2 regions of the Arhodomonas sp. KWT2 genome follow, and region 1 is predicted to be linked to the other one. Evidence: riboswitches for the same ligand, from Rfam matches in the RefSeq annotation. Region 1 holds a riboswitch; the other holds the start of a gene.

Evidence for each region. Region 1 has a riboswitch for cobalamin ahead of ACEZHJ_RS01930 (ribonucleoside-diphosphate reductase subunit alpha). Riboswitches for the same ligand answer to the same signal wherever they lie in the genome.
Region 2: linked by a shared signal. The riboswitch ahead of ACEZHJ_RS01010 (TonB-dependent receptor domain-containing protein) and the one ahead of ACEZHJ_RS01930 (ribonucleoside-diphosphate reductase subunit alpha) in region 1 are both predicted to bind cobalamin.

What each region holds. Positions count from the first base shown of each region.
Region 1 covers NZ_JBHFPQ010000024.1:40,208-55,179, forward strand. The annotation lists gene dmpG (4-hydroxy-2-oxovalerate aldolase) at 1-589, shown strand, start outside; gene dmpH (2-oxo-3-hexenedioate decarboxylase) at 586-1,377, shown strand; gene ACEZHJ_RS01890 (transporter) at 1,455-2,387, shown strand; gene ACEZHJ_RS01895 (4-oxalocrotonate tautomerase) at 2,424-2,651, shown strand; gene ACEZHJ_RS01900 (2-hydroxychromene-2-carboxylate isomerase) at 2,666-3,256, shown strand; gene ACEZHJ_RS01905 (methyl-accepting chemotaxis protein) at 3,286-4,641, shown strand; gene ACEZHJ_RS01910 (glutathione S-transferase family protein) at 4,638-5,303, shown strand; gene ACEZHJ_RS01915 (LysR substrate-binding domain-containing protein) at 5,316-6,203, opposite strand; gene ACEZHJ_RS01920 (DMT family transporter) at 6,320-7,225, shown strand; gene metE (5-methyltetrahydropteroyltriglutamate--homocysteine S-methyltransferase) at 7,245-9,542, opposite strand; cobalamin riboswitch at 9,724-9,862, shown strand; gene ACEZHJ_RS01930 (ribonucleoside-diphosphate reductase subunit alpha) at 10,006-12,810, shown strand; gene ACEZHJ_RS01935 (ribonucleotide-diphosphate reductase subunit beta) at 12,863-13,924, shown strand; gene ACEZHJ_RS01940 (amidohydrolase family protein) at 14,136-14,972, opposite strand, start outside.
Region 2 covers NZ_JBHFPQ010000020.1:306-15,277, forward strand. The annotation lists partial or broken gene ACEZHJ_RS00965 (3-hydroxyacyl-CoA dehydrogenase family protein) at 1-218, shown strand, start outside; gene ACEZHJ_RS00970 (cobyric acid synthase CobQ) at 222-1,697, opposite strand; gene ACEZHJ_RS00975 (cobalamin-binding protein) at 1,694-2,566, opposite strand; gene cobD (threonine-phosphate decarboxylase CobD) at 2,563-3,558, opposite strand; gene ACEZHJ_RS00985 (CobD/CbiB family cobalamin biosynthesis protein) at 3,551-4,450, opposite strand; gene cobO (cob(I)yrinic acid a,c-diamide adenosyltransferase) at 4,450-5,061, opposite strand; gene ACEZHJ_RS00995 (DUF2149 domain-containing protein) at 5,058-5,357, opposite strand; gene ACEZHJ_RS01000 (MotA/TolQ/ExbB proton channel family protein) at 5,344-5,793, opposite strand; gene ACEZHJ_RS01005 (cobaltochelatase subunit CobN) at 5,819-10,255, opposite strand; gene ACEZHJ_RS01010 (TonB-dependent receptor domain-containing protein) at 10,265-12,055, opposite strand; cobalamin riboswitch at 12,168-12,406, opposite strand; gene ACEZHJ_RS01015 (DUF1289 domain-containing protein) at 12,579-12,785, shown strand; gene ACEZHJ_RS01020 (GntR family transcriptional regulator) at 12,785-13,447, shown strand; gene ACEZHJ_RS01025 (cobalamin B12-binding domain-containing protein) at 13,478-13,894, shown strand; gene ACEZHJ_RS01030 (phenylacetate--CoA ligase family protein) at 13,950-14,972, shown strand, end outside.

The DNA of each region.
Region 1 (14,972 bases):
CTACGGGGCGACGTGCGTCTACGTCGTCGACTCCGCCGGTGCGATGACCATGGACGACATCCGCGCCCGGGTCCGTGCCCTGCGTGACGTCCTCGATCCGGCCACGGAGCTCGGCATCCACGCCCACCACAACCTCTCGCTGGGGGTGGCCAACTCCATCGCCGCGGTGGAGGAGGGGGTCAACCGCGTGGACGCCAGCCTCACCGGCATGGGCGCCGGCGCGGGCAACGCGCCGCTGGAGGTCTTCATCGCCGCCGCCGACCGCATGGGCTGGGCGCACGGGTGCGATCTCTACACGCTCATGGATGCCGCCGACGACATCGTCCGGCCGCTGCAGGACCGCCCGGTGCGCGTCGACCGCGAGACCCTGGCGCTTGGCTACGCGGGCGTGTACTCGAGCTTCCTGCGCCACGCCGAGTCGGCCGCGGAGCGCTATGGGCTGAAGACCGCGGATATCCTCGTGGAGCTCGGCCGGCGGCGGATGGTTGGCGGCCAGGAGGACATGATCGTCGACGTCGCCCTGGACATGGCCCGTGCCCGCGAGCAGTCCGCCGGGGCCGGCACCGCCGTGATGGAGGGCGAGGCATGAGCACGCTGAGCAGCGAGCAGATCGAGGCGCTCTCCGAGCACCTGGACGCCGCCGAGGTCCAGGCCCGCGCGGTGCCCAAGATCACCGACGACTACCCGGACATGGATTTCGAGGACGCCTACGCCGTGCAGTGGGCGACCCGGCGGCGCAAGGCCGCCCGCGGCGACCGGATGGTGGGCATGAAGATGGGCCTCACCTCCCACGCCAAGATGCGCCAGATGGGCGTGGAGGAGCCGATCTACGGCTTCCTCGCGGACTACTTCCAGCAGCCCGAGGGTGCGGCCATCGACACCGGCTCGCTCATCCACCCGCGGGTGGAGGCGGAGATCGCCTTCGTCACCCGCGAGGCGCTGGGCGGGCCCGGCTGCCACGTCGGCCAGGTCCTCGCCGCCACCGACTTCGTGGTGCCGGCGGTGGAGATCATCGACAGCCGCTACGAGAACTTCCGCTTCGACCTGCCCAGCGTCATCGCGGACAACGCCTCGTCGTCCCGGTTCGTCACCGGCTCGGCGGCGGCCCCGGCGGAGGCACTGGACCTGCGCACCCTGGGCGTGGTGCTGGAGAAGAACGGCGAGGTCGTGGGCGTCGGCGCCGGTGCGGCGGTGGTCAACCACCCGGCCGCGAGCATCGCGCTGCTCGCGAACATGCTCGCCAGCCGCAACGAGGTCATCCCCGCGGGCAGCCTGATCCTCTCCGGGGGCATCACCGCGGCGGTGGCCGTGGAGGCCGGCGACAGCGTCACGCTCCGGGCCCAGGGGCTCGGCAGCGTGAGCCTGCGTTTCGAGTGATTCCCGCGGTGTGCCGGGCCGCCCGGCACACCGCAGATACCAGCGAGAGAAACGAGAGAATGACGAGGAGGAGAGAGATGCATCGAGCAACACGATACCTCGCGGGCGGGGCGGTGGTGGGGCTGGCCGGCCTGCTGCCGCTGACGGCCGCGGCCGACGCCACCCAGCACTACGTCCCCGGCGTGGAGGGCAGTCTCGCGGCCACGGTCCCCCCACCGGGCTTCTACCTGCGCACCTACGGGGTCTACTACGACTCCGACAACGTCAAGGTCGACGCCGTCAGCGACAACGACGGCGAGGTCCCCGGCGGTGACGACAGCGCCACCGTCCGGGCGGTGGTGCCCCGCGCGATCTGGATCACCGACAAGAAATTCCTCGGCGCGGACTACGGCATGGAGGCCATCGCCCCGATCCTGGACAAGGACGTCGACGCCATGGGGCTCAGCGAAAGCGACAGCGGCCTCGGCGACGTCTTCTTCAGCCCGCTGGTCCTCGCCTGGCACGGCGAGCGCTACGACACGGTCCTCACCGCCGGCTACTGGACCGACGCGTTCAGCGACTACGACGACGACAACCCCGTGGCCGCGGCGGCCTCCGTGGGCCAGGGCTACTCCAACGTGATGTTCACCCTGGGCGGCACCTGGTACCTCACCGCGGACCGCACCTGGGCGGTCTCGCTGCTCAACCGCTACGAAACCATGGCCTCGGACATCGAGGGCACCGACATCGAGCCGGGCGACAACTGGGTAGCCGAGTGGGGCATCAGCCACAGCTTCAGCCCGGCGCTGACCGTGGGGCTGGTGGGCTACGACAGCTGGCAGCTCACCGAGGACGACGCCCCGGCGGGCGTACCCACGCCCAAGGACGAGGTCCACGCCGTCGGCGGTCAGGTGACCTACCGCTCGCGCTCGCTGGGCATGAGCTTCGATGCCGCGCTCTACGACGAGTACCACAGCGAGCACCGCCCCGAGGGCACCACCGCCCGGGTGATCGTCACCATTCCGTTCTGAGACCGGGCGCGGGCCGTCACGGCGACGGCCCGCGCCGTGCACGCAAGGGAGACCGCCGACATGCCGATTGCGCACCTGCATATCCTCGAAGGCCGACCGAAGGAGAAGCGCGTGGCGCTGATCCGCAATGTCACCCACGCCATCGCCGAGAGCCTCGACGTGCCCGCCGAGCGCGTACGGGTGGTGGTCCAGGAGGTGCCCCTGGATCACTGGGGCATCGGCGGCGAGACCGCCGAGGAACGCCGCCGCGACGGCGGCGGCTGAGCGGGAGGCCGGCGATGGAGTCCGTGGACCTGGAGATCTTCTTCAACTTCCGCAGCCCGTACTGCTACCTCGCCTCCAAGCGGATGTTCCATCTGCTCGACGACTTCCACGTCCGCCTCGTCTGGCGGCCCCTGGGCGGATGGCACGGCCGCTCGCCGCCGGAGCGGGCGAAGCGGAAGATGCCCATCGCCCGTCAGGACGTCCGGCGCTTCGCCCGGCGGATGGGGATCCCCGTGAATCCGCCGCCCACGTCCACCGATCCCACCCGTGCCGCCGCGGGCTCCCTGCTCGCCGAGGAGCGGGGGCTGCTGCGCGCCTACACGGTGGAGACGATGCGCGCGGAGTGGGCCGAGGGGCGGGACATCGGCGAACCGGCGGTGTTGCGGGCGGTGGCGGACCGGATCGGCCTCGACCCGGAGGCGCTGATCGCGGCGGCGGACGACCCGGCCCGCCGGGAACACCTGGACGCCAACTGGGCCGTGGCGGACGAGCGGGGTGCCTTCGGCGTGCCGACCTTCGCCGTGGGCGACGAGATCTTCTGGGGGCAGGACCGCATCGACTTCGTCGTGGAGCACCTCCGGGAACTCAGGCTGGCACGGTTATGAATGCCCGCCGGTCCCTGGAGCTGCGACCGATGCCCATGGCAGGGGCCCTCACCATGCTGGCGGCGGTGGGCCTGGCGGTTTACGGCGGGGCGGCGACCTACCCGGCCTTCGTTGTGGCGCTGGTCGGTGCGGCGCTGGTGCTGGTGCGCAGACAGCCGGTCCCGGTGTCCCCGGGTGTCCGCGATCAGGGTGAGGGGCCGGACGCCCGGCTCGATGAGCTGGACGCTGCCGGACTGGACCTGACCGTGACCAGCGCGACCCTGGTCTCCCAGTTCACGGGCGTGATCACCAGCGCCGACCGGCAGGTGGAGACGGCCCGCCGTATCGTGGCGCTGAAGGAGGAGCTGGGCCGCAGCTCCGAGAGTACCGCGGCCGCGGCCGGTCAGTCGGCGGCCAGCGTGGGCGAGACCCATGCCAACGCCGAGGCCGGACACCGCTATGTGCATGACGCCTCCGGCGCGATCGAGGGCGTGGCCCGGACAGTGGACGGCGTGGTCGAGGAGTTCCAGGGCGTGGTGGGCTCCTCGGAGGAGATCGGCGGTATCGCCCGCACGATCCAGGGCATCGCCAAGCAGACCAGCCTGCTGGCGCTCAACGCCGCCATCGAGGCCGCCCGCGCCGGGGAGCAGGGGCGCGGTTTCGCCGTGGTCGCGGAGTCGGTCCGCGAGCTCTCCGAGCGTACCCGCCTCGCCACCGCGGACATCGAGACCATTCTCGAGCGGATCACCGGCAGCACCGAGTCCGTGGCCGGCGCACTGGCCGGTGCGGGGGCACAGGTGCGCGAGAGCGTCGATCTCGCCACCCGGGCGGCGGCGTCGCTGGAGGAGATCACGCGCCACGCCCGCGAAGCCAACGCCATGACGGAGACCCTGCAGGCGGAATGCCGTACCCAGCTGGGCACGTTCTCGCGCATGGCCGACGAGCTGGAATCCCTGGATTCGGCGGTACAGTCCGCCGACGACGCGGCACTGCGCTGCAACGAGCAGCTGCGCACGGTCGTGGAGAAGGTGGCGACTGCAAAGGAGGTCACGGCGTCCATGAACCCGGACAAGGACCCCCGGACGGCCCTGCTGGAGGCGGTGGAGGAGATGCGGGTCTGCAACATCCTGATCATGAACTCGCGCTCGGTGGCCGAGGCCGAGGCGCCCATCGGCCGGGTCGCCGACGTGGACCGGCGTATCGACCGGAACTGGCACCGGTACCTGGAGCGCGTCCCGGACGCACCCGTGGAACGCTTCAGCGACGCCCTGAGCGCCTACCGCGCCGCTCGTGACGCCATGCTTGCGCCGGCGCGGGACGGGGATTTCGACACGGTCCGGGCAGTGCTGGCCGAACGGGTCCGCCCGGCCTACGGCAACCTCAAGACCGTGATGGGGGCGCTATGAGTCGACAGACCGGCGAGGGCCGCCCCGGGGTCGAGCTGTTCGACAAGCCCGAGTGCCCGTTCTGCTTCAAGGTGCGTATCGCGCTCGCGGAGCAGGACCGGCCCTACCGCCACCGGCCCCATGACGACCCGGCGGTGAAGGCGGAGCGCGAACGGCTCTCGCCCACCGGTACCGTGCCGATCCTGGTGGAGGACGGCGACCGGGTGCTCACCGAGTCCGCCGTCATCATGGAATACCTCGCCGAGACCGGCCCCGGGCTGATGCCGGACGACGCCTGGGAGCGCGCCCGGGCCCGCAGCATCGCCCATTTCTCGGACAACCGTGTCGGCCGGGCGGTGCGCGAGGTCATCTTCGAGAAGCGCGACCGGCCGGCGCAGGACTGGGACCGGGCGCGTATCGACGCCGGGGTCGCCGCCTGGCGCGGGCAGTGCCTGCCGTATCTCGCCGAGGTCCTCGGCGAGCGGGCGTTCTTCGCCGGCGTCTACTCCATCGCCGATGCCGCGCTCACCGCGCGTTTCGCCCTGGCGCAGGCCTATGGCATGGACGTTCCGGACACCTTCCCGAACCTGCGGGCGTGGTTCGCGCGAATGGCGGAGCGGGCGAGCTTCGCCCCCGCGGCGCCGCCGAAGGTACGCGAGCGCCTGCGGGTCGCGGTCGACTGACGCCGTCCGCCGTTACGCCACCGGGTCCGGCTCACGGCTGCCGTCGCGCAGGCGCGAGACGATCAGCTCCGTGAGCCGCCGGGTCGCCACGCTGGGCCGTCCGGTACTGCGGTGCAGGGCGATCTCCACGCCGGGGAGCGCCGGCAGCCCGGTCTCCGCCGGGTCCAGCACGGTCAGCCCCGGGCCCAGCATGCTCGGCGTGGCCACGCCCACGGCGAGGCCCACGCTGACCGGCGACTGCAGCGCCGCGAACGCCTGGCTCACGTAGGCGGCCCGCCAGGGCCGGCCGGCGTCGTCCAGGCGGCTGGTGGCCGCGGCGCGGAACTCACAGGTGCCTTCCGGGTAGAGCGCCAGCGGCAGCGGGTCCTGGGCGTGGGCGGTGCTGCCCGGGGCACCCACCCAGACCAGCGGCTCCCGCCGCAGCAGGGTGCCGCCGGGGGAGTGCGGCTGGCGCGTGACCACGGCCACGTCGATCTCGCCGGCGCGTACCCGGGCGACCAGCGTCTCGCTCAGCTCCGAGCGGACCTCCACCTCCACGCGCGGGTACTGCTCGGCGAAGGAGGCGAGGGTGGCCGGCAGGTAGAGTGCGTAATCCGCCGGTATGCCCAGGCGCACGGTACCCGCCACCTCCCGGTCCTCGATCCGCCGCCAGACCTCGCCGTTGAGCCGCAGCATCTCCCGGGCGTAGCCGAGCACCTCCTGGCCCTGGCGGGTGGGCTGCACGGTGCGCGGGCCGCGCTGCAGCAGGGTGATCCCGAGCTCCGACTCGAGTCGCCGCAGCTGCATGCTCACCGCCGACTGGGTATAGCTCAGCTGCCGGGCGGCCGTGGTGAAGCTGCCCGCATCCGCCACGGTGACGAGTGTCTGCAGGGCGCGCAGGTCCAGGGTCCGCTGTCTCATCGTGTCATCACGGATATTGATGGATAGGTAATGAGAATTCGTTAGTCAGATGGAATGATTCTGCCCGAGAATCCCCGCCGACGTACACGGTGCAGGCCGGGAAACGGAGGGACGCCATGATCGGGCAGAACGGTAATCGCATTCTGGAGAACCGTTATGGTCTGATCGTCACCTCCGCCCTGGTGGTGGTGCTCTGGGGCCTGCTGCCGGTGCTGCGGGCGATGGCGGCGTCCGTTCCGGCGCTGCAGCTCACCGGCATGGCGATGGCCTGCGCGGCGCTCACGGGCCGTGTGCTGCCCGGCGTCGGCGGCTCGTTCCGGGGTGCCGCGCGTGAGCACCCGTGGTACGCCTGGATCGCCGTGGTGGGCGGTTTCATCGGCGCGCTCGCCTTCTACTTCGTGGCCCTCGCCCATGCGCCGCCCCACGCGGTGGTGGTGGTGACCTACACGTGGCCGCTGGTCTTCGGTGTGGTCGCGGCGCTCTGTGCCGGGCGGCGGCCGTCGGTGGTCACGGCCCTTGCCCTGTGTCTCGCCCTGGCCGGGGTCGCGGTGCTGCGCGAGGGGGCCGGCGGCGGCGGGGATACCGTGTGGTTCGGCTACGGCGCGGGGCTGCTCTCCGGGCTGTGCTGGGTGGGCTACTCGCTGTTCCTGCAACGCTATTCGCGGCCAGTGACGCCGGCGTATCCGGCCTTTTTCGCCGCGGCCGCAGCGGTCGCGCTCGCCCTGCAGGCCGTCGCCGGCGGGCTGGTCTGGCCGTTACCGCCGGAGGCCCTTCTGGCCGGGGCGTTGCTGGGTATCGGCCCCTATGGCCTGGCGTTCGTCGGCTGGGGGCACGTGGTACGCCATGGCAGCCCGCGGCTGGTGTCGATGGTGCCGTACCTCGTGCCGGTGGTTGCGGCGGCGGTGATGACGCTGGCGGGCTCGCTGGAGCCCACGCCGCGCCTGGCTGTCGGCACGGCGCTGGTGGTCGCCGCGTGCGCGATGGCGGTTTTCGCCGGGCGCCGCGGCCCCGGGGCCGCGTGAGCCCCGGGGCGGATCCCGGTCAGCCGGTGTGGCTGTCCGGGTAGGCGGCGCGCAGCTCGTTGGCTGCGTGGACCATGTTGCGCAGGGCGGGGATGACCTCCTCCCAGCTCCGGGTCTTGAGCCCGCAGTCCGGGTTCACCCACAGCCGCGCCACCGGGATCAGCTCCGCGGCCCGCTGGAGGAGGCGCTTCATCTCCGCCACCTCCGGCGTCCGCGGCGAGTGGATGTCGTAGACACCCGGGCCGATCTCGTTGGGGTACTCGAAGGAGACGAAGGCATCGAGCAGCGTCATCGCGGAGCGGGACGTCTCGATGGTGATGACGTCGGCGTCCAGCGCCGCGATGGCCTCGATGATGTCGTTGAACTCCGAATAGCACATGTGGGTGTGGATCTGGGTCTCGTCACGCACCCCGCTGGTGGCCAGGCGGAAGGCCCGGGTCGCCCAGTCCAGGTAGTCCGCCCAGTCGGCGCGGCGCAGCGGCAGGCCCTCGCGGAAGGCGGGCTCGTCCACCTGGATGGCGGCGATACCGGCGGACTCCAGGTCCACGACCTCGTCGCGCAGGGCCAGCGCGATCTGCTCGCAGGTGCGCGAGCGGGGCTGGTCGTCGCGCACGAACGACCACTGCAGGATGGTCACCGGGCCGGTGAGCATGCCCTTCATGGGCCGCTCGGTGAGCGACTGGGCGTAGCGCGACCACTCCACGGTCATGGGGCCGGGGCGGCTGACGTCGCCGAAGATCACCGGCGGCTTCACGCCGCGGGAGCCGAAGCTCTGCACCCAGCCGTGCTGGGTGAAGCAGAAGCCCTCCAGCAGCTCGCCGAAGTACTCGACCATGTCGTTCCGCTCGGCCTCGCCGTGGACGAGCATGTCCAGGCCCACGTCCTCCTGCTGCTGCACGGCGTAGGCGATCTCCTCGCGCATGCGCTCGGCGTAGGCGGCGTCGTCCAGCCGGCCGGCGCGGTTGTCCCGGCGGGCCTTGCGGATGCCCCCGGTCTGGGGGAACGAGCCAATGGTCGTGGTCGGCAGCAGGGGCAGTGCCAGGCGGGCGTGCTGGGCCGGGGCGCGCTCGGTGTAGGCGTGGGCACGCCGGCTCATGGCCGCGTCGATCCCGGCGGCGCGCTCGCGCACGTCGCTGCGGTGGATGCGCGTCGAGCGCTCCCGGGCCTCGCGCGCCTGTCTGCTGGCCGCCAGGGCCTCGCGCACGTGCTCGCGGCCGTGGCTGAGGGCGGCGCCTAGGGTGGTGACCTCCTCGACCTTCTGCACGGCGAAGGCGAGCCAGCCGCGGAGCTCGTCGTCGAGCCGTTCCTCGGCGGTGACGTCCACCGGCACGTGGAGCAGCGAGCAGCTCGGGGCGAGCCACAGGCGCTCGTCGAGGCGCCGATGGGCGGTCTCCAGGTCGTCGAGCTCGGCGCCGAGGTCCGTGCGCCACACGTTGCGCCCGTCGATCACGCCCAGGGACAGGATCTGGTCGTCGGGCAGGGCGGCGATGAGCGCGCCCGGATCGTCGTTGCCGCGCACCAGATCGACGTGAAGGCCTTCCTTCGACAGGGCAACGGCGGTGTCGAGGTTGTCCCCGAGGCCGCCGAAGTAGCTGGTCACCAGCCGGCGCACGCCGGTGTCCGCGAGCCCGCGATGGGCACGGCTCAGCGCCTCGCGCCACTCGGCGTCGAGATCCGTGACCAGCACGGGCTCGTCGATCTGTACCCACTCGACACCGGCCTCCGCCAGCCGCGAGAGCAGCTCACGGTAGACCGCTACCAGCGGCTCCAGCAGCGCCAGCCGGCCGTTTTCCGGGTCATCGTTGCGGGACAGCGCCAGGTAGGTGACGGGGCCGATGAGTACCGGCTTCGGCGTGTAGCCGGCGGTCTGGGCCTCGGTGACCTGCGCAAGCAGCCGGCTCGCGTCCAGCTCGAAGCGCTGACCGGCAGCGAGTTCCGGGACGATGTAGTGGTAGTTGGTGTCGAACCACTTGGTCATCTCGCAGGCGTGGGTATCCGTGCCGGTGGGGGCGCGGCCGCGGGCCATGCGGAAGTAGGTGTCGATGTCGCGGTCGTCGTCGCCGGTGCGGAATCGCTCGGGGATGACGCCGAACATCAGCGAGTGGTCGAGCATGCCGTCGTACCAGGAGAAGTCGCCGACCGGAACCATGTCCAGGCCGGCGTCCGCCTGCTGCCGCCAGTGGCGGTGACGGAGCTCCCTGCCCGTCTCCGCGAGGGCGTCCCGGCCGGTATCGCCGCGCCAGTAGCTCTCCAGCGCACGCTTGAGCTCGCGGTGCAGGCCGAAGCGGGGAAAGCCGAGGGTATGTGTCGTGACCATCGATCCTCCTGTGTGGTCGTCGTCCATCGGTCCGGGGAGCATGCGCGCCGGGTGCAGGTGAATCAAACTGATTATATTAAAGAAAAACGTGAATATATTTCATACAATCAGGTGGCGCCGACCGCCGCGAGGGTCCGCGCTCGCGTTGTCAACCGGCTTGCAAGAATGCGGTAGGGGCTATATCGTGAGGGGCAGTCCTGAAAAGACACCATATGTTGTGGTGTCGAGAGGGGAACACCGGTGAGAATCCGGGGCTGACGCGCAACGGTAACGCGGTCCTCCGCGAAGCCCGAACACCTCCCAGGACAGGGCCATCCGGCCCCACCGCTGGCTGCCTTCGCGACCGAGGTACCCGGTGCAGAGCGACACCCCGCGCCCGCCGCCGGTGGCGGGCGGACAGCTGCTTTGCACACCTTCGCCGCGTAGGGGCCTCCCGGGAATCGACACGATCTGGAGGTCACCGATGCAAACCGTCTCCGCAAACGCCGCCGTTGCCGGCGATCCCGCCGCCGGGCACGCCTCGCGCGTCGATCTGGACGTGGTCAAGCGCAACGGCACCGTCGCCGACTTCGACCCGGAGCGCATCAGCGTCGCCATGACGCGCGCCTTCCTCGCCGTCGAGGGCGAGGCCGCCCGGGATTCCCGGCGCATCCACGACACCGTCGCCCGGCTTACCGACGAGGTGGTCGCGGCCGTGGCCCGCCGGCCGGAGGGGGCCACCGTCCACATCGAGGACATCCAGGACCAGGTGGAGCTGGTGCTCATGCGCGCTGGCGAGCACCGGGTGGCCCGCGCCTACGTGCTCTACCGCGAGGAGCGTGCCCGGGAGCGGGCGGCCGCCGAGCCTCCGGAGGCGCCGCCGGTCCCGGCCACGTTCCACGTCACCGTCGCGGACGGCACCCGTCATCCCCTCGACGAGGCGCGCCTGGAGCGCGTGGTCCGCGAGGCCTGCGAGGGCCTGGACGACGTGGACGCGGAGCGCGTGCTCACCGAGGCACGGCGCAACCTCTACGACGGCGTCACCGAGACGGAGCTGGAGCAGGCGCTGGTGATGGCGGCACGGATGCTGATCGAGCGCGAGCCGGACTACAGTGCGGTGGCGGCGCGGCTGCTGCTGGACGCCTTGCGCCGGGAGGCGCTGAGTTTCGTCCACGCCGAGCGCCGCGAGGCCACCCAGGCGGAGATGACGGCGGGCTACGCCGAGTACTTCCCCGCCTACATCCGCCGCGGGGTGGACGAGCAGCTGCTCGACCCGCGGCTGCTGGAGTTCGACCTGGAGCGGCTCGGCCGCGCGCTGGAGGCGGGGCGGGATCTGCAGTTCGGGTATCTCGGGCTGCAGACCCTCTACGACCGCTACCTCCAGCACGTGGGCGAGACCCGCTTCGAGCTGCCCCAGGCCTTCTTCATGCGCGTGGCGATGGGGCTCGCGCTGGAGGAGATCGACCGCGAGGCGCAGGCGGAGACGTTCTACGACCTGCTGAGCTCGTTCGACTTCATGAGCTCGACGCCGACGCTGTTCAACGCCGGCACCCTGCGCCCGCAGCTCTCGAGCTGCTATCTCACCACCATCGGCGACGATCTCGACCGGATCTACTCCGGCATCCGCGACAACGCCCTGCTATCCAAGTTCGCCGGCGGGCTCGGCAACGACTGGACCCGGGTGCGGGCGATGGGGGCGCACATCCGTGGCACCAACGGCACCTCCCAGGGCGTGGTGCCCTTCCTCAAGGTCGCCAACGACACCGCCGTCGCGGTGAACCAGGGCGGCAAGCGCAAGGGCGCGGTGTGTGCGTACCTGGAGGTCTGGCACCGGGACATCGAGGACTTCCTCGAGCTGCGCAAGAACACCGGCGACGAGCGTCGCCGTACCCACGACATGAACACCGCCTGCTGGGTGCCGGACCTGTTCATGAAGCGCGTCCACGAGGAGGGGCAGTGGACACTGTTCTCCCCGGACGAGGTCCCTGACCTGCACGACCTCACCGGCGAGGCCTTCGAGGCACGCTACCGCGACTACGAGGCCGCGGCGGAGCGCGGGGAGATGCGTACCGCCCGGCGGATATCGGCGGTGCAGCTGTGGCGGCGCATGCTCACCATGCTGTTCGAGACCGGCCACCCGTGGATCACCTTCAAGGATCCGTGCAACCTGCGCTCGCCGCAGCAGCACACCGGCGTGGTGCACAGCTCCAATCTCTGCACCGAGATCACCCTCAACACCTCGGACGACGAGATCGCCGTGTGCAACCTGGGCTCGGTGAACCTCGCCGCCCACATCGATGACGGTGCCCTGGATCACGAGCGGCTGCAGCGCACGGTCACCACCGCCATGCGCATGCTCGACAACGTCATCGACATCAACTACTACTCGGTGCCCGCCGCGCGCCGCGCCAACCTGCGCCACCGGCCGGTGGGGCTCGGGCTCATGGGCTTCCACGACGCGCTCTACCGGCTGCGCCTGCCCTACGACTCCGAGGCCGCCGTGGCCTTCGCCGACGAGTCCATGGAGGCGATCAGCTACTACGCCATCCGTGCGTCCACGGACCTCGCCGCCGAGCGCGGCCGCTACGCCAGCTTCGAGGGCTCGCTGTGGAGCCGCGGCGTGCTGCCCATCGACTCCCAGCGCCTGCTCGCCGAGGCGCGGGACGGACACCTGGAGGTCGACACCACCGAGCGCCTGGACTGGGTGGCGCTACGCGAGCGGGTGCAGCAGGTGGGCATGCGCAACTCCAACTGTCTGGCGATTGCGCCCACGGCGACCATCGCCAACATCACCGGCATCTCCCAGGGCATCGAGCCCACCTTCCAGAACCTGTACGTGAAGTCGAACCTCTCCGGCGAGTTCACCGTGGTGAACCCGTACCTGGTGTGCGATCTCAAGGCCCACGGCCTGTGGGACGAGGTCATGGTCAACGATCTCAAGTACTTCGACGGCTCCGTCGGCCCCATCGACCGGGTCCCGGACGAGCTCAAACGCCTCTATGCCACCGCCTTCGAGGTGGATCCCCACCGGCTCGTGGACGCCGGCAGCCGGCGGCAGAAGTGGCTGGACCAGTCCCAGTCGCTGAACCTCTACATGGCCGAGCCCTCCGGTCCGCGCCTGGACGCGCTCTACCGCCATGCCTGGACCGCCGGTCTGAAGACCACCTACTACCTGCGCTCCCGCGGGGCGACGGCGGTGGAGTCCACGGCCGCACCGGTCTCCGCGGCGGGGGAGGAGGGCGCCGACGTCTGCGCCATCGACGACCCCGAGTGCGAGGCCTGCCAGTAACACGGCGCCGCGCCCCCGGGGCGCGGACGATTACCGGAGACGGAGTGACATCATGCTGAGCTGGAACGACGAGAACACGGCGCGGAGCGAACCCAGGGCCGCGGATGCCGCCGAGCCCGTGCGCGTTGAGGACAAGCGCGTGATCAACGGCCAGGCGGACATCAATCAGCTGGCCCCGTTCCGCTATCCCTGGGCCTGGGAGTACTTCCTCAAGGCCAACAAGAACCACTGGACGCCGGTGGACATCAACATGTCCCAGGACGTGCACGATTACCACCACCGGCTCACGGACACCGAGCGCCACGTCTACGAGAACGTGCTCGCCTACCTCACCACCGCGGACATCCTGGCGATGCGCAACATCGGCCTGGCGGTGATGGAGAAGATGTCGGCCCCGGAGCTGCAGATCTACCAGGCCCGGCAGGTCTACGAGGAGTCCATGCACACCTGGGCCTACCAGCACTGCATCGAGACCATCGGCCTGGAGCAGAGCGAGATCTACAACCGCTACCGCGTGGTGCCGGCCATCCACCGCAAGATCGCGCTCTCCAACCGCCGCCTCGACGCGGTGCTGCGCCCGGACATCGACCTCACCGAGCCCGAGGCCCTGCAGGAGTTCCTGATGTCCTATCTCTTCTTCGCCGCGGTATTCGAGGGGAGCTGGTTCTACAACGGCTTCAGCCCGATCTTCTCGCTGCAGCGCCGGGGGCTGATGAAGGGCACCGCGGAGCAGCTTCAGTACATCATGCGCGACGAGGTCATGCACTTCACCTTCGGCATGCGCGTGGTGCGCCAGATCATGCAGGAGGAGGGCGTGCGCCCGGACCCGGCCGCGGTCACTGCCATGTGGGAGGAGGCGGACGAGGCCGAGCGGGCCTATGCCGATTACCTCCTCGGCGACCCGATCCTCGGCTACGACGCGGACATGCATCACGAGCAGTTCCGCTTCGTCGCCAACCGCCGGGCGCGCAAGGTCGGCCTGGATGAACCCTTCCCCGGCGCGCGCAACGCCCTGCCATGGCTCGACGAGCAGGCAAACCTGCGCAAGGAGAAGAACTTCTTCGAAACCCGGGTGACCGAGTACCAGACGGGCGGGGCCCTGAGCTGGGAGTGATCCCATCCCTGTGCATGGCAATGAGAATCATTGTCATGCACAGGGATCCCCTGTATACTTCTCACGTCGCGGTCGTGGTGGCGTACGTCAGGACGTCCCCCGGTTCGTCGCCCCAGACGGGCTAGTCAGCATTAGCGTGCACCCCACGGCCGCGATCCTTTCAAGCAGTCGAGATACCCGGGGCAACGGCGGGGACGCTCCCGCATTGCGCTTACGCCACCTCCTGCTGATGGCTCATGCGGGCGGACGGGGCCTTGTGGAACTGCCCGTCCTTCATGATCGCGAGCAGACGGTCGTGGTCCTGAAGTATGCGAATGTCCTTGAGTGGATCGCCGTCGACCAGGATCAGGTCGGCAAGGAAGCCGGGGCGAACCTGTCCGAGCTCGTCAGGCTGTTTCATGATCTCTCCGCCCAGGCGGGTCGCCGCGACGAGCGTATCCATCGGCGAGAGCCCGAGCAGGTCGACGAAGTACTCCAGGTCCTTGGCGTAGGTCCCGTGGGGCGTCCATGCGAAGCCGTAGTCGCCGCCGGGCAGCACCTTGACCCCACGTTCGATCATGCGCTTCATCGAGTCGATCGCGGCCTCCAGCTCGCGGACGTAGCCGAGGTCCGCGGCGATCTCCGGGGTCAGGCCCCAGTCGCCGGCGCCGTAGGCCGTCTGCACGAGCCATCCGATCCCCGGTGCCACGAATATCCTGTCGCGGGCCTCCTCGAGCATGTCCAGGGTTTCCTCGTCGACGAAGCTCGCGTGATAGATGATGTCGACGCCCAGGCGCAGGCACATCCGGATCGACTCGTTGCTGCGGGCATGGGCGCACACGCGCACCCCCGGTTTGCGGCGCGCCTCGCGTACCGCCATCTCCGCTTCCTCGTCGGACATGGTGGTCTCTTCCGCCATGACGTTGCCCGTGATGTTCTCCCCGGAGAGATTCAGCTTGATCTGATCCACCCCCTCCTTGAGCAGCATGCGCACGGCACGCCGCATCTCCTCCGGGCCGTTGATCATCTCGACGAAGCTGTAGGCGTTGATGTGACTGGGATTGACGTC
Region 2 (14,972 bases), on a different contig from region 1:
AGGCCATGCGCCTGGGGGCCAATCACCCCATCGGCCCGCTGGCGCTGGCGGACATGATCGGCGTGGACGTGGTGGTGGCCATCATGGAGGTCCTCCAGCAGGGCCTGGACGAGGCCAAGTACCGGCCCTGCCCGCTGCTGCGCCGTCTCGTCGACGAGGGGCACCTTGGCCGCAAGAGCGGCAGGGGCTTCTACGAGTACCCGCCGAAGGGGCGCTGAGCCTCAACCCGCCCCTGCCCGGTCCCGGGTGAGCCCGATGGCCCGGGCGAGGGCGGTCAGGTCCAGGTGGCCAGCGACCGCATCCGCCAGGCGGTCGATGCCGGCCTCGCGCTCGGCCTCGTAGTCCGTGGCCCGCGGGTCGGCGAGACCGGCCCAGCGCAGCAGTGCGGTGCGTGCCTCGGGGTGCTCGAAGACCCCGTGCAGGTAGGTGCCGGCGACCCGGCCGTCCGCGCTGACGGCGCCGTCCGGCGTGCCGTCCGGGAGCCGGGCGAAGGGGTGCCGCCGGTCGCTGCCGTCGGTTTCGCCCATGTGGATCTCGTAGCCGTCCACCGCCGCGCCGCCCGCCAGGCTCGCGCGGACCCGCGTGAGGCGTTTGTCGGCGGCGAGGGTGGTGGCGACGTCGAGCCAGCCCAGGCCCATGCTCTCCCCCGCGGGGCCCTCGACGCCACCGGGGTCGGCGATCCGGTGGCCGAGCATCTGGTAGCCGCCGCAGATACCGAGCACCCGGCCGCCGTAGCGCAGGTGGCGGGCGAGGTAGCCGGGCCAGGCGTTGTCATGCAGCCAGTCGAGGTCGGCGCGCACGGACTTGCTGCCGGGCAGGATCACCAGATCCGCCGGTGGCGGGGTCTCGCCGGGACCGACGAGGTGCACGGAGACGTCCGGGTGCAGGCGCAGCGGATCGAGGTCCGTGTGGTTGCTGATCCGCGGCAGCGCCGGAACGACCACGCGCAGCGCGGCGTCGCCGGCGGCGCGCTCCCGGGGCAGGGCGTCCTCGGCCTCCAGGTGGAGGCCGAGGAGGTAGGGCAGCACCCCGAGCACCGGCACGCCGGTGTACTCGCTGAACCACGTTAGCCCTGGATCGAGCAGGGCCCGGTCGCCGCGGAAGCGGTTGATCACCACGCCGACGACACGGGCGCGCTCGCTCGCCGAGAGCAGCGCCAGGGTGCCCACCAGGGTGGCGAACACGCCGCCGCGGTCGATGTCGGCGACCAGCACCACCGGGCAGTCCACCGCCTCGGCGAAGCCCATGTTGGCGATGTCGCCCTCGCGGAGGTTGATCTCGGCGGGGCTGCCGGCGCCCTCGGCGACGATCAGCCGGTGACGGGCGGCGAGGCGGGCGTGGGCGGCGAGGACGGTCCGCCGCGCGGTGCGCCTGTAGTCGTGGTAGTCGAGGGCGTCCATGTGACCGTGGGCCCGCCCGGCGAGGATCACCTGGGCGCGGCGGTCGGCGCTGGGCTTGAGCAGCACCGGGTTCATATCGGAGTGGGGCTCGATGCGGCAGGCCCGGGCCTGCACGGCCTGGGAACGGCCGATCTCGCCGCCGTCGACGGTGACCGCGCTGTTGAGCGCCATGTTCTGGGGCTTGAACGGTGCCACGTTGACCCCGCGGCGGAGGAACGCACGGCACAGACCGGTGGTCACGGCGCTCTTGCCCGCGTCGGAGGTGCAGCCCTGCACCATCAGCGTGACCGCGCTCATGGCCGCCGCCCCCGGGCCGTCTCCAGGGCCTGGCAGACCCGGGCAGCGCCGGTCAGAATGCGCGGGCTGGCGCGGTGGATCACGTCCGGGTCGACGTTGAAGAGGTTGTCCCGGGCCACTGCGGTGATCGACGGCCACTGCTGCCAGTCGTCCAGCCACTGCGGGCGCTCCCTGCCCCGTCCGGCGGCAATGATGACCTCGGGATCGGCGGCGATGACCGCCTCGGTGCCCACCCGCGGCACCAGCGGGTCGAGGTCGGCGAAGACGTTGCGCCCGCCGCAGAGGTCGATGACACGGCTGATCAGGTGCTCGCCGTTGACCGTGATCATGGGATGGTTCCAGATCTGGAAGAACACGGACACGCTCGGCTGTCCCGAGTAGCGTTCGGCGAGGTGGTCGCGCTCACTGCGGAAGCGGGCCGCGGTGGTGCGGGCGGTCTCGGGGGTGCCGGCGAGCCGGCCGAGGCGTTCGACGGTCTCGGGGATTGCCTCCAGCGAGCGCGGTTCGCTGACGAACACGGTCAGCCCCAGCTTGCGCAGCCGCGCCACCGTCTCCTCGCCGTTGCCGCTGCGCCAGGCGACGACCAGGTCGGGGTCGAGCCCGAGGATGCGCTCGTAGTCGACCGCGTCATAGCTGCCCACCCGGGGCAGCTCCCGGGCCGCCGGGGGCCAGTCGCTGTAGCTCACGGCGCCGACCACGTGAGTCCCGGCGCCGGCGGCGTACAGGATCTCCGTCGCATGGGGGGCGAGACTGACGATGCGCTCTGCCGGCTCCGGCAGATCAATGCGGCGGCCATCGTCGTCGACGGCGCTCACCGCCGCGGCGGCCGCGGCGTGGAGCAGGAACAGGGCGGCGAGCAAGGTCCTCATGCGGTGATCTCCCCGAGGGCGGTGTCCAGTCGGCGCCAGGCGCCGGCCGTGCCGGGCAGGCCGAAGCGCAGGGCCGGCGGATCGTCGAAGGCCCGCACCAGTATGGCGCGCCTGGCGAGCGCCGCGGCGAGTCCACGGGGCGCGGTGTGCGGGACGTAGCGGAACAGGGGTGTGCCCCCCGCCGGGGGCAGCCCGTGGTGCCGGAGGATGCGCTCGAGCCGGCGGGTGGCGGCGGCCAGCCGGCGGCGTTGCCGGCTGCGCCATCGCCGGTCCGCGAGCGCGCGGGTACCGAGCCAGCGGGCCGGGTGGCTGACCGCCCAGGGGCCGAGCTGGCCGGCGATGGCCTCGCGAACGGGTGTCGGCGTGCCGACGAAGCCCAGGCGCAGGCCGGCGAGGCCGTAGAACTTGCCGAGCGAGCGCAGTACCACCAGGCCTGGCCGGCCGGCGAGGGCGGCCACGGTGTCGCCGCCGTCGGCGTCGGCGAAGGCCTCGTCCACCACGAGCCAGCCGCCGCGGCGGGCGAGCCGGGCATGCAGCGAGGACAGCCGATCCGCGTCCAGGTGCCGTCCGGTGGGGTTGTCGGGATTGACGACGACCAGGGCATCCGCGGTGTCCGCGGCGTGCCGCAGCGCCGCGTCCGTGACCGCCGCCGGCGTGACGCCGGCGTGTTGCCAGGCCGCCGCGTGGCCAGCGTAGCTGCCCGCGGTGCAGGCCACGCGGGTGGCGCCGAGCACCCGCGGCAGGCACTGGATCGCGGCCTGGGAGCCCGGTACGGCGAGCCATTCACCGCCGCCGTAGGCCTGCGTCGCCGCGGCCTCCAGGCCGTCGTCCGGCTCCGGCAGCCGCTGCCAGACTGTCGCCGGCAGTGGCGGCGATGGCCAGGACCATGGGGCGATACCGGTGGAGAGGTCCAGCCACTGCGCGGGCGCGATGCCGTAGCGTTCCGCCGCGGCGTGCAGCCGGCCGCCGTGCTCGACGTCGTGCTCAGCCAAGGCCGGCCCCCAGGGTGATTACCATCAGCCAGGCGGCGGTGCCGCGGTCCACGAGGGCGACGGCGCGGTGCAGGTCGCCGGCGTCCGGTGCGGGGCCGGCGCCCAGCGTGGGCCGTTCGTGGTGGACGCCGTGGTAGCTGGCGGCGCCGCCGAGCTGCATGCCCAGGGCCCCGGCGCCGGCGCCCATGACCGCACCGGCATTGCCGCTCGGCCACCCCCGGGCCCCGGCGAGGCCGTGCCGCCAGCCGCCGCGGCGATCGCCGAGGAGGGCGTAGGTCGCTGCCGTCAGTCGCGCGGGAACGAAGCCGAGCATGTCGTCGAGCCGTGCTGCGGCGGTGCCGAAGCGGGCGAAGCGTGCGTTGCGGTGTCCCCACAGGGCGTCCAGGGTGTTGGCGAGGCGGTAGACGACGGCCCCGGCGGGCCCGGCGACGACGAACCAGAACAGCGTGCCGAAGACGGCGTCGTGACCGTTCTCCAGCACCGATTCCGCCGCCGCGACCGCGCAGCCGTCCGCATCGAGCACGTCGGTGTCCCGCCCGACCATCCGTGCGGTCGCCGCCCGGGCCGCCGACAGGTCGCCCGCGGCCAACGGTGCGGCCACCGCGCTGCCGTGGGCGGCGAGGCTGCCGCCCCCCAGGGCCAGCCACAGCAGTGCCACCGACGCCACCGGGCCGGCGATGGGCAGTGCGCCCGGCAGCGCGGCGATCACCGCCGCCGGCACGAGCAGGGCCGCCACCGCGAACGCGCCGCGCACACGGGGCCGGTGGCCGTCGTTGAGCCGCCCCTCCAGCGCCGCCGCTGCGGCGGCGAAGGCATTGAGCGGATGACGCCGGGGCTCCGGCAGGAGCCGGTCCAGCGCCACCGCCAGGGCACAGGCCAGTGCCGCGGTCACTACAGCTCGACCCCTTTCTGGGCGCGGACGCCGGCCTTGAAGGCGTGCTTGACGGCCTTGTGCCAGCTCACCGTGTCGGCGGCCTCCACCAGGGTGTCCGGGGCGTTGCGGCCGGTGATCACCACGTGCTGCATCTCCGGGCGTGCGCTCAGGGCCTCGAGTACCGCCGGCAGCGGGACGTAGTCCTTGTCCAGGGCGATGTTGAGCTCGTCGAGCAGCACCAGGCCGTAGGCCGGGTCGGCGAGCATCGCGGCGGCACGCTCCCAGGCCGCGGTGGCGGCGGCGGTGTCCCGCTCCGGGTCCTGGGTCTCCCAGGTGAAGCCCTCGCCCATGACGTGGTAGTCCACGCCGTGGATCCCGCGGAAGAACGCCTCCTCGCCGGTGGCGTAGGCGCCCTTGATGAACTGCACGACGCCGACGCGCATGCCGTGGCCCAGGGCGCGGGCGACCATGCCGAAGCCGGCGCTGCTCTTACCCTTGCCCTTGCCGGTGTGCACGACGATCACGCCGCGGTCCTCGCTGGCCCGGGCGATGCGGGCGTCGACCAGGCGCTTGGTGCGTTCGGCCTCCGCGCGCCGTGTGTCGGTGGTCGTGGTGCTGTCTTCGCTCATTGGGATTCCCCCACCATGATGAGTTTGCCCGTCTCCGGGTCCCGGTAGACCTCGCCCACCGGCTGGAGTCCGCTGCCGCCGCCCTCGACGCCGGCCGGCGGCTCGGCGAGCTCGTGGCCGCGGTCGACCTCGCGGCCGCCCCGGAGGGCGTCGTGGACGTCCTCGCTGCGGGCGGCCAGTGCCACGAGCAGGCCGCAGACGAAGACCAGCATGATGTCGACGAGGTTGGCGAGCGGTCCCATGGGATCGCGCTCCTGGTCGTCGAAACGGCCGGTCAGGCGCCTACGCCGGCTCATGTCCCGCCTCCATGCGATCGAGGAGCTCCTCGTACCAGCGCCGGCGCAGCCGCGCGACGACGAAGCCGGCCAGGCCGGCGAGCAGCCCGACCACCGTGGTATCGAAGGCCACGGTGACCGCGGTGGCGAGCACGTCCAGCTCGCCGTTGCCGAGTGCGCTGAGCCCCGGGCCGAGGGGGATGAGCGTGCCCATGAGTCCGAGCATGGGGGCGCCGCGGGCGAGCAGGTCGGCGCGGTCGATGCGCCGCCGCGCCAGCCGTTCCGCGGCGTCCGCCGACCCCCGGGCGAGCCGGCGCAGGGCGAACGCGCGCTCGCCGGCGGCCACCCCCAGTTCCCAGACGGTGAGCGCGACGGTCACCGCCAGCAGCGCGAGCACGGGCTGCAGGAGCCAGCCGGTGACCCGGTGCAGCAGGTCGATGAAAACACTGTCGAACATCGTTCCTCCTTGGTGTGGGGCGCCCTCAGCGGGCGCGGCCCAGTCCGCCGCGGATCACCCCGCCCGCCAGCAGCACGCCGAGGCCGGCGAGCAGCCAGTACGGCGACCACGGCGGTGTCGGGGCGTCGTCGTCCCGCTCGCGGGCGTCGCGCTCCCCGGCGGACTTGCCGGACTCGCCGCGTTCGGCGTCGTCCGCGGGACGTTCGCCGGACCTCGCCGGGGATTCGCCCGCGGTCGTCGCCGGGGTGGACGGTGTCGCGGCGTTCTCCTTCGGCGCGTCGGAAGCGGCATCGTCACCGGCCGGGGTGATCTCGGCGACGGTGGTCACGGTCGGCCCCGACGGCTGCGGCTCGCCCCGGGCGGCGGCGATGCGTGCGCTGAACGGACCGCGCAGCGATTCGGGCAGGCGCGGCGTCACCCACTCCAGCATCGGGTGCTCCGGGGCGGTGTGGCCGCTGCCGGGCAGGCCGTTGGCGATCACCGAGCGGGCGAACTCGGTGGCGAGCTGCTCGACGGTGGCGTCGTCGGCGTCCCAGAAGCCCTTCTGGATGGCGACCAGCATGATCGCGAGCATGTTGGTGCGCACGTGCACGTTGTTGCCCTGGCGGAGGAATTCGTCGAGGCCGAGGTCGTTGGCGTCGTCGATGTAGACCCGCTTGACCGCCTCCCAGGCCCAGGAGCGCACGATCTGCGGGTTGGTCACCTGCCAGCCCCAGAGGTATTCCATGAACTCGCTGCCCATGGTGCGGGCGCCGGCGTAGCCGTGCTCCATCAGCCCGCGGATCCAGGCTGGATTGAGGTAGCGCCCGCGCAGCTCCTTGAGCAGTGCGGTCTCCAGCGGCTCGACGCTGGCGTCGCCGGGGTCGGCGAGGTGGACGACGCTGTTCGCCGGCGCCTCGCCGGTGAGGGTCTCCACGGCGAGGCTGAGCCCGCCGAGGTAGTCGAAGGCGTCGTTGTTGTCGAGCAGGCCGTAGAGGTTGCTCGCGCGGCCGAGATAGCTGCGCTCGACCCGGCTCAGGGCCCGGCGGAAGCCCTGCCGGGTGGCCTCCCCCTGGATGCCCGCGCCGTAGGCGTGGCCCAGGCGGCGCAGGTAGGTGTCGGCCAGGCCGCTGCGGTCCTGCCAGCTCCCCGAGCGCTCCACCAGACGGTTGATGCCGGCGCCGTAGCTGCCCGGGGCGTCGCCGTAGACGCGGCGCACCGAGCGCTCGCCGGCTTCCGTCGCGGTGAGCCCCTGCGACAGCGCCGCGCGGGTGTCTTCGACCCAGTGGGCGGCGACGCGGTTGCGTGCCAGCGGCTCGTCGCCGGGCCGGCCCAGCTCGTCCACCGGCCCCAGGGCCGTGTCCAGCGCCACGGTCAGGGCCGGATGGCGTTCGCGGATGGTCTGCGCCGAGCCCTGCAGGGCGAGGCGGGTGCCCCGGTCCAACCAGACCAGCAGCTCGCCGTAGAGGTCGCGGAACAGCCCGGAGGTGGTGAACACCACGTCGCGGCGCTCGCGGCCGTCGGCCAGCGGGACGCGCTCGAGCCCCTCGACGATGCCGCGGGCGTTCCACACCGGCCTGACCCCGAGCATGTCCAGGCCGAAGGCGACCATCGCGCCTTCGTCACGGACCGTGTCCGAGGCCCACAGGACCACCGCCTCGCTGCCGTCGCCGCCCTTGCCGAGGGCCTCGGCGGCCATCTCCGAGCCCAGCGACCAGCCGACCCGGGTGGGCAGGAGGTTGCCGTTCAGGCCGTGGAAATTGCGCCCGGTGGGCAGGACGTCGGGGCTGCGGATGGGGTCGTTGCCCGGTCCCGGCGGTACGAAGTGTCCGTCGAGGGCGGCGAGCAGGGCCTCGCGCTCGTGCCGCGGGGAGGCGGTGAGCTCCGCGCGGGTGTCCGGGCTGGCGTCGTCGCCCATGGACTCGAGCATCATCGACACCGCGTCGTTGTCCCACTCGCGGCCGAAGATGTGCAGCCCCTCCGGCATGAACGATTCCTGCAGCGTGGTGAGGTAGTGGCCTACCTCGTGAACGAGGAGCGCCGGGTCCAGGGTGTCCAGATCGAAGGTTTCCGTGCCCCGCTCGGCGGCGATCTGCGCGGCGAGCTCGCCGCCGAGGTCGAGCTCGTCCAGCCGGGTGCGGATGCGCCGCACGGAGCGCTCCCGGGCGGGACTGCCCGGCTCGGCGGACTCGAAGGACTCCACCAGCTGGCGCAGCCCGAGCAGCTCGTCGTAGAGCGGTGTGGTCCGCAGCGGCGGGGTCAGGTGATCGACCATCACGGCGAGGCCGCGGCGCTTGGCCTGCAGGCCCTCGCCCACGCCGTCGACGATGTAGGGGTAGACCCCGGGGATATCCCCCGCGATCAGCGACGGGTAGTCGCTGGTGGTCAGCCCCGTGCGCGGGCCGGGCAGGAACTCGTAGGTGCTGTGCCGGCCCAGGTGGACCAGGGCGTCGGCACCGAAGTCCGTGCGCAGCCAGTGGTAGAAGGCGAGGTACTGGTGCGGCGGCGGGAAGGCCAGGTTGGCGTGCAGCAGCTCCTGGCGCACGCCCCAGCCCCGCGGCGGCTGCGGGCCGACGAACACGTTGCCGAAGGTCAGCCCCGGGAGGAGCAGCCGGTCGTCGTGGGTCATCACCCAGCCCGGTGCCTCGCCCCAGCCGTCCAGGCCCGGCACGCCGGTATCGCGCAGGGCCTGCGCGAGTCGCTCGGCGCGGTCCCACTCGCCGCTGTCCAGGGCCTCGCCCGCCGCCGTCTCGAGCTGCCCCAGCAGGTCCATGGCGCGGGGGGCGGCGGGGTGTTTCGCCTCCTCCAGCAGGTGGCGGATGTCGCCGGCGGTGCGCGTGAGCAGGGTCTGCGCGGTCTCCGGCCGGTCCAGCGTCAGGGCCCGGCGCAGTCGCGGAACCAGGGCGGCGACCGGGCCGCCGGAGACGGCCCGGCGCACGGTCGCCGGCAGGGTGTCGAACCAGCGCCGGTAGGTGGCGGCGTCCATGGTGTTCACCCGATCGGCCATCCCGGCGAGGGCGTCGGACTGTTCGGGGAGGTTCACGCCCCGTTCCTGAAGCCGTTCGACCATGGCCTCGGCGTCCCCGGGGATGTCGCCGACGCGGTAGCCGGCGGCCTTGAGCCGGCGGAGGATGGTGACCAGGGAGGCGGGGACGTCGAGGTTGTCCGCGCCGATGTTGTGCCGCCCCGGCGGGTGGTTGTAGTAGATGATGGCGATGCGCTTGTCGGCGTTGGCCTTGCGCTGCAGCGTGATCCAGTTGCCGGCACGGCGGGCGATGGCATTCACCTGTGCGGGCAGCGGGTGGGTCACGGTGAGCTCGATGCCGGTGAGCGGATCGATCCGGGGCGGCTCGGCGGCGGCGAGCACCATGGGCTGGCTCACGCCCTGGAACTCGGGCATGGACAGCCGATAGTGGACGCTGTCGACGGGCAGGCCGTCCGGGGAGAGCCGCCATTCGCCCTCGGTGCGTTTGCTCAGGCGGATGCCCTGGAGCACCGGCACGTCCAGCGACTCCAGCGCCCGGGTGGCGGCCTCGCGGCCGTCGCCGCCGCCGATCACGAACCCCTGGAGGCTGATGATCGCGCCCAGCGGGGCGTCGCCGAGGCGCTGCTCCAGGGTCTCCAGCGCGGTGACGCTGGCCCGCCCCCAGCGTGCGAGCAGCACCAGGCACTGGGGGCCCTGCTCGCGCACTGCCTCGCACAGGGCGTCCAGCAGGGCGCGCTGGCCGGCGCTGTCGCCGGTGTCGTGGTCCAGTACGGCGACCACGGGACGCCCCGCCTCCAGGCCGAGGGCGTCCGCCGGGACGACCTCGCCGTCGTGGTAGTAACGCAGCGGCGCCCGGGGCTGCGGCTCGGGTACGCGCACGTCCGCACCTGCCTCCCGGGCCAGGTAGGCGAGCAGGCCGGCGGCATTGGCCGCACCGCGGCCGCTCCAGTAGGCGTGGGCGGCGAGCCAGCCGGCCTGGGCCGGGTGCTCGGCGGCGAGCCGCCGGCGCATGGCGGCGGGGTCCTCGTCCGCGCCGGGATTGGCCGTGAGCGCGTCCAGGGTGGCGTCCTCGAGCCCCGCCAGCGGCTGCCTGCCGCCGAGCCGCGTGAGCCGGTTGATGGCGCGGTCGCTGCTCACGCCGATCACGGCACGGGGGCCGCGGTCCCGCTGCACCAGCCGGCGCAGGCGTGGCACCACCGCGTCGCCGAACACGGCGGCGAGCAGCACCGCGTCGGCGCGCTGCCACAGCGCGGCGAGCTCGGCGTCAGAGAGTCCGGCGATCTGCCCGGTGGTGCGCAGCACGATCTCATGGCCGGTATGGTCGGCGGCATAGCGCTCGGCGCCGGCGGCCAGCCGGGGGGCAGAGCGCTCGGAGACGATCCCCAGCAGGACCGGGCCGTCGCCGTCATCCGCGGCCGGCGAGGGGCCCGGGACTAGCCCCAGGAGGAGGAGCGCCGTGGCGGCGAGCCGCCGCCACGGGAGACCGGTGATGGACATGGCCGCGGCTTAGCTGCCCGGCTGCCAGGTCACCGATACCAGCGCCGCCCGGCCGGGCATGTTGTAGGTGTCGGCGGTCTGGTAGTCCTCGTCGAAGAGGTTGGTCACCCGGCCGCGCAGGGTCCAGGCCTCGTCGATCCGCCAGGCGGCGGTGAGGTCCACGACGGTGTAGGCGTCCAGCTCCGTGGTGTTGGCGGTGCTGTCGTAGCGCTCGCCGCCGTAGTGGATGCTGGTGCCGAGGGTCGCCCGCCCGAAGGTGCGGCGCACGCTCAGGGTGGACTTGAACGACGGCCGGCGGCCGAGCTCGTTGCCGGTGTCCTCGTCCTCGGTGTGCATCCAGGTGGCGGTCAGGCGGGTGTCGAAGCCGGCCACGCTGCCACGCACCGTGCCCTCGACGCCGCGGATCAGGGCCTCGTCGACGTTGACGTAGGTCGAGCTGTCTTCGGACAGGGCGATCAGGTCGTCGATATGGGTCTGGAAGGCCGCCACGTCCCAGCGCCAGTCGTGGCCGCCCTTGAGCCCGAGCTCCCAGCTCTGCGACTTCTCCGGGTCGAGGTCCGGGTTGCCCTGGTACATGCCGAAGTAGCCCGGGTAATAGAGGTCGTTGAAGCTCGGCGCCTTGAAGGCGGTGCCCCAGGAGACATAGGTGCGCATGCTCTGCGTCAGGCGGTAGCCCGCGGCGACGCTGCCGGTGGTCTCGCCGCCGTAGACCTCGTTGTCGTCGTAGCGCACGGCGCCCTGAAGGTCGAAGGGCCCGGCGAACCACTGCTGCTGGAGGAAGGCCGCGAGGTTGTCCCGGCTGGTGCGGTCGTAGTCGGTGGTGCTGTCGACCTGGTCGTCGTAGTAATCGACGCCGACGGTGGTGATCAGGTCCTCCGAGAGGAAGAGATCGTTCTGCCAGGTGACGCTGTCCCGGGTGGTGGTGTAGCGGTCGTCGGTCTCCGGGCGCAGGTCGTAGTCGTCCAGCGCGCGGCCCACGGACAGCTGCGAGCGCCACATCGGGGAGAGGCGCCAGTCGGCGGTGGCATTGACCGACTGCTGCACGGTCTCGTCGGTGCCCGCGTCGTACTCGTTGTCGCCCTCGGTGCGCATCACCTGGCCACGGAGGCTCAGGGCATCGGTGACGTCGTAGTGGCCGTTGGCGCTCAGCGAACGGCTGTCGTAGCCGTCGCGGTCCGGCTCGTGGCTGAACGCCCGCTCGTCGGTGGCGTCGAAGCCCTGCGTGGACTCGCCGGAGAGGTTGATACCGAAGCCGCCGCGGCCGATCTCCCGGGCGACGCCGACACCGGCCTCCCAGGTGTGCTGGCTGCCGGCGGCGACCCGGGCGTGGGTGGAATCGCGGTCGGTGAAGATCTGGATGACGCCACCGATGGCGTCCGCGCCGTAGAGGCTCGCCCGGGGGCCACGCACCACCTCGATACGCCGGATCTGGCTTACCGGGATCTGCTCCAGCGGGGTGCTGCCCTGGGTCGCCGAGCCCATGCGCACGCCGTTGATCAGGACCAGGGTATGGTCGCTCTCGGTGCCGCGCAGATAGACGCTGGCGGACTTGCCGCGCCCGCCGTTGCGGCTGATGGATACGCCGGCCAGATCGCGCAGCAGCTCGACGGCGTCGGCGGGCTGGCGCCCCTCGATGTCCTCACGCGTGATCACGTCCACGGCGGCGAGGGCGTCGTCCGCCGTGATCGGGGTCCGGGTCGCAGTGACCTGGACCGGGGCGGTGACCTCGGCGCCCTGGACGGTGGTGGCGAACGTGGCACCGACGGCGGCGGCCACGACGAGGCTGGTTCGGGTTCTCATTGTCTTCCCCCCTGATGCGCACACCCGCGCATGTTCGTGATGAGCGGCGCGGGAGGGCGGCGGGGAGACGACGCATTAGAGGGCCGGCAACCCGGACACCGCCCCCCGCGGCGTCGACGGATGCGCTACAGGCCGGTCTCCGGGCTCGCGAGTCCGACCTGGGGGTCGCGGGTCGAGCCTTCCCACGTCGCAGCGACGCAGTGGCGGAATTCGACCCGTGGCGCGCCGTGACGGCGCCCCGACTCGCTTACCGTTGCGGGGGCAGCGCCGGCCTTGCCGTCGACTGACGGCGCACCGGCTTCCCGTTTAACCCGTGGCGTGATCACGGGAACCTGAAGCGATTGGAAGGCAGGAACGTACCGGCAAACGGCAGGGGGGTCAACGTCGGGTTGAGCCCTGCGGGGGCGCTCTCGGGGGCGTTCGAACCCGGCAAAACCGGTGTACAGGGACGATGTGTCAGGGGTTTACGCGCTTTTTTGATTACTGTATACAGTATTCCGAATGCATAAGGACGGTGATGCCGATGGCTGATGTCCCCTCCCCGTGCATCGGGGTCTGCGCCCTGGACGAGACCGGTGCGCAGTGCCGCGGCTGCGGCCGCACGCTCGATGAGATCGCGGCCTGGCCGGAGCTGGACGACGCCGGCCGGCGGCGGGTGCTCGAGCGGCTGCGCCGCCGGCGCGGGGACACGACTGGGCAGGAGGCAGGAACGATGGAGGACTCGCGCTGATGCAACGGATCGACACCCCCAAACCGCTGCCGGAGCTGGTCTACGACGCGGTCCTCAATGCGATCTGCGAGGGGACGCTGCCGCCGGGCGAGCGGGTGACCCAGGAAGGGGTCGCGGCGCGTCTCGACGTCTCGCGTCTGCCGGTGGGCCAGGCGCTCAAGCGGCTGGAGGCGGAGGGCTTTCTCTGCCCGGCCGGACGGCGTGGCTTGCGCGTCGCGCCGCTGACCTCGGAGCTGGTCCGCGAGCTCTACGGCCTGCGCGCCGGGATCGATCTGATCGCGGCGGGGGAGGCGGCACGCCGCTGCGACGCCCGCTTCCGCCGCGAGGGTCAGCGGGTCCTGGACGACGGCCGCTCGGCGCTCGCCGCCCATGACGTGCCGCTGCTGATCTCGGCGGACGAGGAGTTCCACTGGCTGATCTACGAGACAGCCGGTAACGCCCGGATCCTGGAGGTGATGGCCACCCAGTGGCACCACACCCGCCGGGTGATGCACCAGGTCATCGATGACGTGGCCAACCAGGGTCCCATCTGGGACCAGCACGAACGTATCTATCGGGCCATCGCCGACGGCGATGCGGCGTCAGCGGAGCGGCTGGCCCGCGCGCATGCCGACGAGGCCTCGGGCTGGCTGCAGGAGGCCGCCGAGCGGCAGTCGGCCTAAATCGTGAGAACACAACGAGGAGGAGAGGAAATGGCTCAAAGCGAACCGGTCATCCGGGTACTCCTGGCCAAGGTCGGCCTCGACGGCCACGACCGCGGTGTGAAGATCGTCGCCCGGACCCTGCGGGATGCGGGTATGGACGTCGTCTACACCGGCCTGCACCGCACCCCCGAGGAGGTCGTGGATGCCGCCCTGCAGGAGGACGTGGACATCCTCGGCATCAGCCTGCTCTCGGGCGTGCACATGACCGTCTTTCCGCGGGTGCTGGAACTGCTCCGCGAGAAGGGCGGCGAGGACATCATCGTTGCCGGCGGCGGGGTGATCCCCGACGAGGACGTCACCGAGCTCGAGCGCATCGGTGTCTCGAAGGTCCTGCTCCAGGACACCCCGCCCCAGGAGATCGTCGACGCCTTCCGCTCGCTGGTCGCCGAGCGCGGTCCGCGCTGACGGCAGCCGGCCTGCGGCGCGATACGACATAACGACAGAGCTGGAGGAGGAGATCATGGAGCAGTGGCAGTTCCCGCCGCGCTACGACGGGACCTACTTCCCCGCGCCGGACCAGCGCTACTGGTTCCCGGAGCGCGAGACCATGGACCCGGAGCGCCGTGACGAGGCCATCGTCGGGCGACTCCGCGAGGTCATGCACTACGCCTGGGAGCACGCGCCGTTCTACCGGCGGAAGTGGTCCGAGGCCGGGATCCACCCCGACGACATCCGCAGCCTCGCCGACTTCGAGCGGGTGCCGGTGGTCACCAAGGACGAGCTGCGCGCCTCCCAGGGCGCCAATCCGCCCTTCGGCGACTACCTGTGCGTGCCGGACTCCGAGGTGCACCACATCCACGGGACCTCGGGGACGTCCGGGCGGCCCACGGTGTTCGGCATCTCCCGCTCGGACTGGGACACCATCGCCAACAATCATGCACGGATCATGTGGGGCATGGGCCTGCGCCCGGGGGACACGGTGTTCGTCGCCGCCATCCTGAGCCTGTACATGGGCTCCTGGGGGGCGCTCATCGGCGCCGAGCGGCTCGGCTGCAAGGCCTTCCCGTTCGGTGCCGGCGCGCCGGGGATGACCTCCCGCGCGGTGACCTGGCTGCGCATGATGCAGCCCGCCGGCTTCTACAGCACGCCCTCGTACGCCCAGCGCCTCGCCGAGGTCGCCCGCGAAGAGGGCGTGGACCCGCGGGAGTTCGGCATCCGCGTGATGTTCTTCTCCGGCGAACCCGGCGGCTCCATCCCGGGGATCCGCGACAGTATCGCCGAGACCTTCGGCGCGCGGGTGGTTGACTGCGGCACGATGGCCGAGGTCACCCCGTGGATGCACGGTGCCGGCAGCGCCGACACCGACGGCATGCTGCTGTGGCAGGACATCGTCTACACCGAGGTCTGTGATCCCGAGAGTTTCCGCCGCGTGCCCTACGGCAGCCAGGGGACGCCGGTCTACACCACCCTGGAGCGCACCTCCCAGCCCATGATCCGGCTGTTCTCCGGCGATCTCACCCACTGGGTGATGGAGGACAACCCC